Regions from separate parts of the Actinosynnema sp. NPDC050436 genome, predicted to be linked through region 3. Evidence: riboswitches for the same ligand, from Rfam matches in the RefSeq annotation. Region 3 holds a riboswitch; each other region holds the start of a gene.
The links. Region 3 has a riboswitch for cobalamin ahead of AB0I60_RS02340 (hypothetical protein). Riboswitches for the same ligand answer to the same signal wherever they lie in the genome.

Region 1: another riboswitch for cobalamin. It lies ahead of AB0I60_RS13700 (CbtB-domain containing protein); the one in region 3 lies ahead of AB0I60_RS02340 (hypothetical protein).
Region 2: another riboswitch for cobalamin. It lies ahead of AB0I60_RS36460 (putative cobaltochelatase); the one in region 3 lies ahead of AB0I60_RS02340 (hypothetical protein).

Annotation. Positions count from the first base shown of each region.
Region 1 is NZ_JBFAJV010000004.1:281,470-284,737, reverse strand. It holds gene AB0I60_RS13710 (HAD family phosphatase) at 1-656, shown strand, start outside; gene AB0I60_RS13705 (CbtA family protein) at 719-1,474, opposite strand; gene AB0I60_RS13700 (CbtB-domain containing protein) at 1,483-1,668, opposite strand; cobalamin riboswitch at 1,699-1,889, opposite strand; gene AB0I60_RS13695 ((2Fe-2S)-binding protein) at 1,951-2,631, opposite strand; gene AB0I60_RS13690 (GNAT family N-acetyltransferase) at 2,677-3,268, opposite strand, start outside.
Region 2 is NZ_JBFAJV010000028.1:21,026-24,293, forward strand. It holds gene AB0I60_RS36450 (8-amino-7-oxononanoate synthase) at 1-80, opposite strand, end outside; gene AB0I60_RS36455 (cytochrome P450) at 123-1,331, shown strand; cobalamin riboswitch at 1,577-1,704, shown strand; gene AB0I60_RS36460 (putative cobaltochelatase) at 1,741-3,268, shown strand, end outside.
Region 3 is NZ_JBFAJV010000001.1:563,147-566,414, forward strand. It holds gene AB0I60_RS02330 (GntR family transcriptional regulator) at 220-912, shown strand; gene AB0I60_RS02335 (hypothetical protein) at 1,022-1,261, shown strand; adenosylcobalamin (AdoCbl) riboswitch at 1,334-1,479, shown strand; gene AB0I60_RS02340 (hypothetical protein) at 1,484-3,268, shown strand, end outside.

The DNA.
Region 1 (3,268 bases), on a different contig from region 3:
GCGTCGAAGCGGTGCTGTGGGACATGGACGGCACGCTGCTGGACTCGGAGAAGCTGTGGGACGTCCCGCTGTACGAGTTCGCGGAGAAGATGGGCGGCACGCTGTCGTTGGAGACCCGGCAGGCCATGGTCGGGTCCAACGTGCCGACGACGATGGCACTGCTGTTCGCCGAGGTCGGCCTGACGCCCACCGAGGAGGAGACGGCCGACGGCGCGGCCTGGATCATGCGGCGCACCGAAGAGGTGTTCCGGGCCGGCCTGCCGTGGCGCCCGGGGGCGCGGGAGGCGCTGCGCGCGGTGCGGGAGACCGGCGTGCCGATGGCACTGGTGACCTCGACCGAACGCGCGCTGACGGAGGTCGCGCTGGACACCATCGGCCGGGACCTGTTCGACGTGACGGTGTGCGGTGACGAGGTGGAGGGCCGCAACAAGCCCCTCCCGGACCCGTACCTCAAAGCCGCGACCCTGCTCGGCGTGGACGCGGCGGCGTGCGTGGCGGTCGAGGACTCGCCGACCGGCGTGAGGTCGGCGGTGGCGGCGGGGTGCACGGTGCTGGTCGTGCCGTGCGACGTCCCGGTGCCGCCAGGGGAGCGCCGGGTCTTCCGCGACTCGCTGGTCGGGGTCGACCTGGCCGTCCTCGGCGCCCTCCGCGCCTGATCGGGCCGGGCTCGATCGAGCCGTGCCCGGTCCGGTGGGAGCCGGACCGGGCACGGGCGCGATCAGGCGACGGCCGCCGTCCGGGCCTTCCTGCCGCCGCGCCGGACCGCCGGGTCGACCAGCAGGCCGAACACGACGCCGAGGCCCAGCCACAGGGTGGCCGTCTCGGCGAGCGACGCGAGGCGGAACTCCCACAGCACGTCGCTCGGCATGTCGGCGGGCACCGCGTCCGGCGGTGCGGGGAAGACCAGCAGGACGACCGCGACCGCGACCACCACGGCCACCCCGACCACCGTGGACCGGACCGGGCCGCTCAGGTGCCCCAGCCGGGACGCCAGGAAGCTCGCGCCGAACACCACCAGCAGACCGGCCGCGACGACCCCGAGGTAGAGCACCGTCCGGTAGTCGACCGTCTCCGGGTCGCCCACCGCCGGCGGGTTGGCCGGGTACTTGACGGCCGGCAGCAGCGCCGCCGCCCCGAACACCGCCGCCGAGAGCGTCACGCTCCGGGTGAACGGCGGCCGGCCCGCGAACCAGCGCCGCGACCCGGCGTAGGCGGTGGCGAACAGCGCGCCGACCGCCAACCCGACGATCACCGCCGCGAGCACGCCGCCCAGCATCTGGGTGCCCCGGCCGAACATCTCGCCGTGGTCGTGCCCGCCAGGCTCCACCGGTTCGGTGGCGGCGCGGGCCTCCTCGACGGCCAGCGCGGCCCGGATCGGCACCTCGACCACGACGAGGCCGACCAGGCCCGCCAGCAGCCCGGCGACGCCACCCGCACCGACGCCGCGCAGCAGCACGTTCTTGTAGGTGTCCACGGTCGGCCCTAGTGGCACGGGACGCCGAGCGCGTGGCGCCCGTCGTGGAAGAACTCGTGCAGCGACTCGGCGGCGTGACCGAGCGCGATGCCGTTCTCCTGGAGGACCAGCCAGGTCACCATCAGCGCGACCAGGGCGACGGCGTAGGCCCACTTGGGGATGGGGATGGACAGGGAGTGCGCGGGGCTCGTCAAGACGGCCTCCTCCATACCTCGTGGAAGGTCAACAACAACTCGCGCCGCAGCCGGTCTCCTGACTCCCGGATCGACACCGTCCCCGCGTCTTCCCAGCCGCACCGTGCGACCAGTGACGTTCTCGGCGGGTTGGCTCCCCGGTCACAGTGGCGAGGACCGCGCCGGATTCCCACCGGCTTCCCGTCCACTGCGGCTGTGGAACCGTAGATGTCCGGCGCGTCCGGGCACAACCGACCAGACGAGTTGTCGTACTCCGCGCAGACGGTCCGCGAGGTCGTCCCATCAGGTCTGGCGGGGCGGGAGCGGGCAGTCGCCACAGGTCCCGCCGCCGTCGAGGCGGTAGTACAGGCAGCAGCTCCGCCGCCGGAAGGCGACCTCGCCGGGGAACGGCACGAAGTCGCCGGAGCCCCGCAGCCCGGGTGCGTCCAGCAGGCGTTCGCCCAGCACCACGCACTCCTCGGTGGACGCGGTGCCGCTGTGGCCCACCGTCCGCAGCGCCCCGGCGATGGACGACGCCGCGTTGCCCCACAGCAGCCCGCGCGCCACCGGCACCACGTCCCGGATCGCCGCCACCACCGGCTCCAACGACTCGGAGATCGACACCCCCGCGACGGGTTCGCCGATCCGAACCCGCATCCCGTCCGCCCCGAAGCGCCACCACACGTTCCCGGGCCGGATGTCGGGCACGACCCCGCCCACGGCGTGCGCGGCGACCGTCGGGCACAGCAGCCGCGCGGAGTACCCGAGGAAGAACAAGGACGCCGCGACCCGCGCCTCCCCGGTCCGGTACCGCTCACCGATGGCCGACAGCGCGTCCGGCAGCGCCCGCCCGTCGACCAGTTCGGCACCCGACCGCCAGCCGGCACCGTCGGCGGCGGTCGGGCGACCGACGTCCAGCGCGAAGAACGGGCTGATACCTCGGACGCGCCGCAGGGTGGAGAGCACCGGTTCGTAGTCGGACACGCGATCAGTCTGCCCGGCCGCCGGCCCGCTACGGGAGGTAGCCCGTTACGGGATGTAGAAGGTCGTGATGTCGCTCGTGACCGGTGGGAAGAGGGTGTGCATGAGGTCCGCGTTCGGCCCCGGGTAGACGTCGGCGAAGCGGGCGGTCAGCCCGCGCAGGCCGAGCGGGCCGAACAGCAGCGACTCCAGCAGGTCCGGCGCCACCCCGGCCCCGCCCGCCGCATACGGCGCCTGCATCACCCCTCCGGCCACGACCGGCCCCACCTCGCCGGCCCGGTACGGCAGGCGCACGTGCCGGCGGTAGAAGGACACGACGGCCTCGCCCTCCGCGTCCGCGAACGCCGAGGCGGCCAGCCGCCTGCCGAACACCGGCCGCAGGCGGTCCAGCAGCGCGACCGGGTCGGCCACCCGCACGTAGTACGAGCCCGCGTCCTCCGGCACCGGCCCCAGGAGCGGTTCGAGCGCCTGGCCCGCGACCGTCCCCGGCCGCTCGTTCGCCGACGTCGCCTTGGTGTGCGCGACCAGCGCGTGCACGGCGGCGGCGTCCACCGCAGCCACCTCGCACAACCGCACGCCCTCCTCCGGCGGCGTCGAGCGGCCGGTCCCGACCGGCACCCCGTCCCGCTCCACCAGCCAC
Region 2 (3,268 bases), on a different contig from region 3:
CCGGCTTTCGCGCGGGCTTCCGCGCGGGTGTCGATCCAGTCGAACACCGACTCCGGTCCGGTCGCCGCCCCTGTGCTCACGCTCACGCCGGCAGTGTCGCATCCGGCGGATAGCGTCCCGGCGTGGACCTCTTCCAGCTCGGTTCCGACGACCTGCGGGCGCTGCGCGCGACCGCGCCGGTGCACCGGGATCCGGCCACCGGGTTGTGGCTGGTCAGCCGGTACGACGACGTGCGGGCGGTGCTGGCCGACCCGAAGCGCTTCCACCCGGACAACGCGCTCACCGCCGTCACCGCCGTGCCGCGCCCGGTGCTGCGGGTGCTGGCCCGCGCGGGCTTCTCGCTGCCGCCGACGCTGGCCAACAACGGCACCGGCACCCACGCCGGGCTGCGCCGGCTCGTCGCCCGGTTCCTCACCCCGGACCGGGTGCGCGCGATGGGGCCCCGGATCGCCGAACTGGCCCGGGAACGGCTCGACCGGCTGACGGGCCCGGTCGCCGACCTGCACGCCGCGCTGGCCCGCGACCTGCCGGCGGTCGTGCTGCTGGAGGTGATGGGGATCGACGGGGTGGACGTCGGGCTGCTGAAGCGGTGGAGCACGGCGTCGCTGGAGCTGTTCTGGGGCACCCCGTCGCCGGAGCGCCAGCACGAGCTGGCCGGGCCGACCGCCGAGTTCCACCGGTGGCTGACCGGGCGCCTCCGGGCGGCCCGGGGCGACGACCTGTTCGGCGCGCTGCGGGACGTGCCGGTCCGGGAGGCCGCCGGCCTGTGCTACTTCCTGCTGATCGCCGGCCAGGAGACCACCACCCAGCTCCTCGGCGCGCTGTTCGACGCGGTGCTGCGGCAGGACGGCCTGTGGTCGCGGCTGGCCGAGCCGGGGACGGCGGGGTGGGTGGTGGAGGAGGTGCTGCGCCGCGACCCGCCGGTCAGCACGTGGCGGCGGGTCGCGGCCGAGCCGGTGACGATCTCCGGCGTGGACGTCCCGGCGGGCGCGCAGTTGCTGCTGATGCTCGCGGGCAGCGGCTCGGACCCGGAGGTGTTCGCCGAGCCGGAGCGGCTGTGCCCGGCCCGGCCGAACGCGCGCAAGCACCTCGCCTTCGGGTACGGCCGGCACTTCTGCCTGGGCGCGGGGCTGGCCAGGCTGGAGGCGGAGGTGGTGCTGCGGGAGACCCGCGAGCGCTTCCCGGACCTGCGCCTGGCCTCCGCCGAGCCGCCGCCGATGCTGGGGCTGCTGTCGTTCCGCGCGCCGCTCAGCGTGCGGGTCGAGCTGGGCGGTGCCGGCCGGGTGGCCGCTCCGGGCGCGGGGCTCGTGGGCTCGCCGACGAGAGGGTGATCACGTCCGCCGGGGCCCTCGGCGGCCCGGTTCCCCGGTGCCCGCGCCCCGGGAACCCGTAGTGGTCGCGCCGGGTCCGTGACCGGTCCGGGGACGCGACTGCGCAGGTCAGGTCCCCGGCGAGGGCCGGTCGACCGGGTCCCGTGCACCGCCCCGGAGCGCGGGTCCGCCGTCCGACCAGGTCCGATCGGGTGTGACGGCGCTCGCCCGGCCGGAGCCCGCCGGGGGCTTGGAGCCGGTCGGCCGAAGTGCGACGATGCCGGGGCTGTAGGGGTGCGCGAGGAAGCCGGTGCGAATCCGGCGCGGTCCCGCCACTGTGACCGGGCGCGTGGATCCGGGAGTCAGGAACTCGGCCCCGATCTCACGAGACCGGACACGGGCGTGGACACCCGAGGAAGGACACCGCCGCATGGGCGCGCGTTTCCCCTTTTCCGCCGTCGTCGGCCACGACGACCTCCGCACGGCGCTGCTGCTCAACGCCGTGCACCCCGGTATCGGCGGCGTGCTCGTCCGAGGTGAGAAGGGGACCGCGAAGTCGACCGTGGTCCGCGCCTTGGCCGCGCTGCTGCCCGCCCTGGACGTCGTCGCGGCCTGCCGCTTCGGCTGCGACCCGGCGGCGGTCGCCGACTGCCCGGACGGCCCGCACGACGGCGGTCCGGCCGAACGCCGCACCGCGCGCCTGGTGGAGCTGCCGGTCGGCGCGACCGAGGACCGGCTGATCGGCTCGCTGGACCTGGAGCGCGCGCTGACCGAGGGCGTGCGGGCCTACCAGCCCGGCCTGCTGGCCGCCGCGCACCGGGGCGTGCTCTACGTGGACGAGGTCAACCTCCTGCACGACCACCTGGTGGACCTGCTGCTCGACGCCGCCGCGATGGGCCGCGCGCACGTCGAGCGCGAAGGCGTGTCCGTGTCGCACGCCGCGTCGTTCCTCCTGGTCGGGACCATGAACCCGGAGGAGGGCGAGCTGCGGCCCCAGTTGCTGGACCGCTTCGGCCTCACGGTGTCCGTGCGGGCGGCGCGGGACGTGGCCACCCGGACCGAGGTGATCCGCCGCCGGCTGGCCTACGAGGCGGACCCCGGCGGCTTCGCGGCACGCTGGGCCGACGAGGACGCCGCGCTGGCCGACCGGATCGTGGCGGCCCGCGACCGGCTGCCCGCCGTCGTGCTGCCCGACGCCGAGGTGCGCCGGATCGCCGGCATCTGCGCCGCGTTCGAGGTCGACGGGATGCGCGCGGACCTGGTGGTCGCCCGGACGGCCGTCGCGCACGCCGCGTGGCGCGGGGTGGCCGAGGTCGCGGAGCAGGACGTGGAGGCCGCCGTCCGGCTGGCGCTGCCGCACCGCAAGCGCCGCGACCCGTTCGACGAGCCCGGCCTGGAGGAGCAGCAGCTCGAAGACGCGATGCGGCAGGGCGCCGAGCACGCCGCCGACGACCCCGACGACAGCCCGGACGACCCCGACAGCCCGGATGACCCGGACGACGACCCGGACGGCCCGGACGGCGGGCTGCCGCCGGACACCGCCGAACCGCCCGCCGAGTCCACTCCGGACGGTCCGCCGCAGCGGCCGGGCGGCTCGTCCGGCGACCGCCCGCACACGCCCGCGCCGTCGTTCAAGGCCCGGCTGCTCCAGGTGCCCGGCGTCGGCGAGGGTGCGCCCGGCAGGCGCTCCCGCGCCCGCGCCCGGACCGGGCGGGTGGTCCGGGCGTCCACTGTGGACGGATCGGGGCTGCACCTGGTGGGCACGCTCGGCGCGGCGGCCCCGTTCCAGGCCGCCCGGGGCCGCAGCGGGCCCGGCCTGGTGCTGCGCGGCACCGACCTGCGACGAGCGGTCCGGGAGGGCAAGGAGGGCAACCTGGTGCTGTTCGTGGTCGACGCCTCCGGCTCGATGGCCGCGCGGCAGCGCATGTCGGCGGTCAGCGGCGCGGTGATCTCCCTGC
Region 3 (3,268 bases):
CGGCCAGCTGTTGGCTGCGTTGCCGGATGGCGGTGATGGCGGCCGTCGCCGTTCAGCGGGGACCGCAGGAGCGGCGGCCGTCGACCAGGGTCGGCGTTGCCGCACCCTCCTCGGCGTCATCGGCGAGGGAGCGGTCCGGGAAGGAAGGGAGCAGCACCAGTTCACCGCCTTCGACGGCAGCACCAGCCGCCACCGTTTGGCATACTGACGGTATACAGCGTGTCGACTGAATGGATGCGTCGCGTGGGGCAGGCCGACAAGGCGTACGAAGCGTTGCGCGAGGAGATCGTGCGCTGGGAGCTGTCGCCGGGGACCCACCTCAACGAACTCACGCTCGCCGCACGGCTCGGGGTGTCGCGCACACCTCTGCGAGAGGCCGTCCAGCGCTTGGCGCGCGAGAACCTGGCGCGGGTCGTGCCGGGGCGCGGGGCGTTCGTGACGGAGGTGGGACTGACCGACGTGGTCCACCTGTTCCAGTTGCGAGAGGCGTTGGAGACGCACGCCGCGCGGCTGTGCGCCCGGCAGCCCGAGCGCTCCGAGTTCGAGCGGTTGCACGAGCGCTTCGCGACTGCGGCTCCACTTGATCAGGACAGGTACTACGTCCTGGTGGCGGAGTTGGACCGGGCGGTGGACGCGACGCTGGGCAATCCGCACATGGTCGACGCGTTGCGCGCGGTCCGGGGGCAGCTGCGGCGGTTGCGGCAGCTCGCTCGGCGTGACCCGGAGAGGCTGGCGCGCAGTGCGGAGGAGCATGCCGCCATCTGCCGTGCCGTGGCGGACGGGGACGAGGAGGCGGCGGCGAGGGAGACTCGCGGGCACGTGGACGCGGCGTTGCGCGGAGTGCTGTCCGCACTGCCGTCCCGGCTGGGGGCGGGGCCACGCGCGATGGACGGTTCCTCGCACGACGGATAGCCCGCGCGGCTATCGTTGCGTGACCGACCGTGTCGCTTCCGACAACCTTCGTCCAGGTCGGGCATCGCGAAAGGGCTCTCCGTTGGCCAGGCTTCCCGAACCACGCCGAATGCGGGTCAACGGCATCGACGCCGTCCTGCTCGACGCCGCGGTCTATGAGCAGCTCAGCACCTCGCGTCGACAGGCCGGCGCCCAATCGGCCCAGATCCACCGGCTCAAGGCACGGCTGACGAGCGCGGAGAGCCTGCTCGACGCGGTGGCCGAGGCGGTCGCCGCCACCGCGGACGACGAGTGCGCCGTCCGTCGATCGGTCTTGGACCTGCTGGCCACCCGCGCCGTCGTGAAGTAACGCACGGCACTCCGGATAGCCCGGCCGGTGGTGTCCGATCGGGTGAAAACGGTGTTAATCTCGCCACGCTCCACAACTCCATACGCCGCCCTGTGTGAGGAAGCCGGTCGAAATCCGGCACTGTCGCGCAACCGTGGGTCGCCGTGAGGCGACGAGTCGGGTCAACACCCGGGCGGATGACCTGACCAACCACTGTCGCGAACTACAGGGGTGACGTTCGACATGCGGTGTCGATCCGTCCTTCGCGCAGGCGACGACGGGAAGGCCCGCAGGCTCACCCGGTCGTTCGCCGCGCTGTCCGCCGTGCTGCTGCTCGGCCTCGTCGCCACGTCCGGCGTAGCGCTCGCCCGGGACCGGCCGGCGGCGAGCGCCAACTCCCACTGGCTCGCGCGCCAGTTGTCGGCCGAGGGCACCTACGACAACCCGCTGGGCGGCGCTCTGCCCGACCACGGGCTCATGATCGACGCGCTGTTCGCCATGCACGCCTCGGGCGACGCCGCGCTGGCCGCGCCGATCGTGTCCTACCTCGACGACCAGGGCCACGCCAGCGACTACTTCACGTGGGACGGCCTGGTCCCCGACCAGGGCTTCGACGCGATCATCGTCGGCGGGGCGGCGGCGAAGGTGCTGGTCGCCGCCGAGGTCTCCGGCCGCAACCCGAGGAACTTCGACGGCTACGACATGGTGGTCGAGACCGAGCGCGCCATCCGCCGCTCCGGCCCGGACATCGGACGGGTCAGCGACTACTCCAAGAAACCCGAGTTCAACGACATCGTCAGCAACAACGCCAACATGTTCGGCCAGGCGCTGGCAGTGATCGGGCTGGCCGCGGCGGGCAGCAACGACGCCATGGCCATCGACAAGATGGTCTCCCAGCAGTGCTCGGAGGGCTTCTTCCGGATCTTCTTCGAGTACATCCCGACCACCGAGACCGGCGACCACGTCACCTCCACCGGGATGAAGATCTCGACCTGCGACGAGGGCAAGGAGTTCGGCAAGTCCGCGCCCGACCGCGACACCACCGGGCTGGCCCTGTCCGCCATGCTGGCCGCCCGCAAGGCCGGTTACCGCGGTCTGGACGGCCCGATCGACCGAGCCGTGACCTGGCTCAAGGGCGAGCAGGACGAGAACGGCGGCTGGGGCGGCGGCGTGAGCACCGAAGCGCCCAACACCAACAGCACCGGCCTGGTCGTGCAGGCGCTGGCCGAGGCCGGTGGTGCGGAGGCCGAGGTGACCGACGGTCTCGCGTACCTCAAGGCGTCCCAGGCCACCCCGGCGGACGCGGAGACCCCGCTGGTCGACGACATCGGCGCGATCGCCTACAACCCCGAGCAGTACCAGCAGGCCCGCACCGGCGGGATCGCCGGCACGGACACCTGGATCCGGGCCGGGGCGCAGGCGTCGCTGGGCCTGTCCCAGGTCGGGTTCTTCGCCCTGGCCGAGGGCCGCGTCCCACCCGGCGATCCGACGCCCCAGCCGGAACCCGAGCCGGAGCGGACACCGCGCACCGCCGGGCCGGAATCGGATGCGCCCACCGTGCGGCAGGGCAACCCCGCGCCACCACCGGGCCGGGGTGTCCGCGCCGTGGTCACGCCGGAGGCACCCCCACCCCCGCCCGGCACGGCGACCCCGGCCGGCCGGCTCGGCGCGTACCTGGCGGGCGCACTGGTCGGCGGGGACCACGTCGAGGTCACCCAGGACGGCTCGACCTTCACCGACTACGACGCCACCGCCGACCTGGTGCTGGCGCTGCGCACGCTGGGCGAGCAGGGCGAGGCGGTCGAGCGCGCCACGCGGTTCCTGCTGCGCCCGGAGTCGATCGACGCCTACGCCCACGGCAAGCCCTACGAGGCCGGCGGTGCCGCGTACGCCGAACCGCTGGCGAAGCTGACGCTGATCGCCCGCTTCGACCAAGCCGACGACCAAGCCCCGCTCGACCTACCCGTGATCGTCAACCGGCTGGCCGAGGACCTGGCTGCCCTTCGCGGCGACGACGGCCGGTTCACC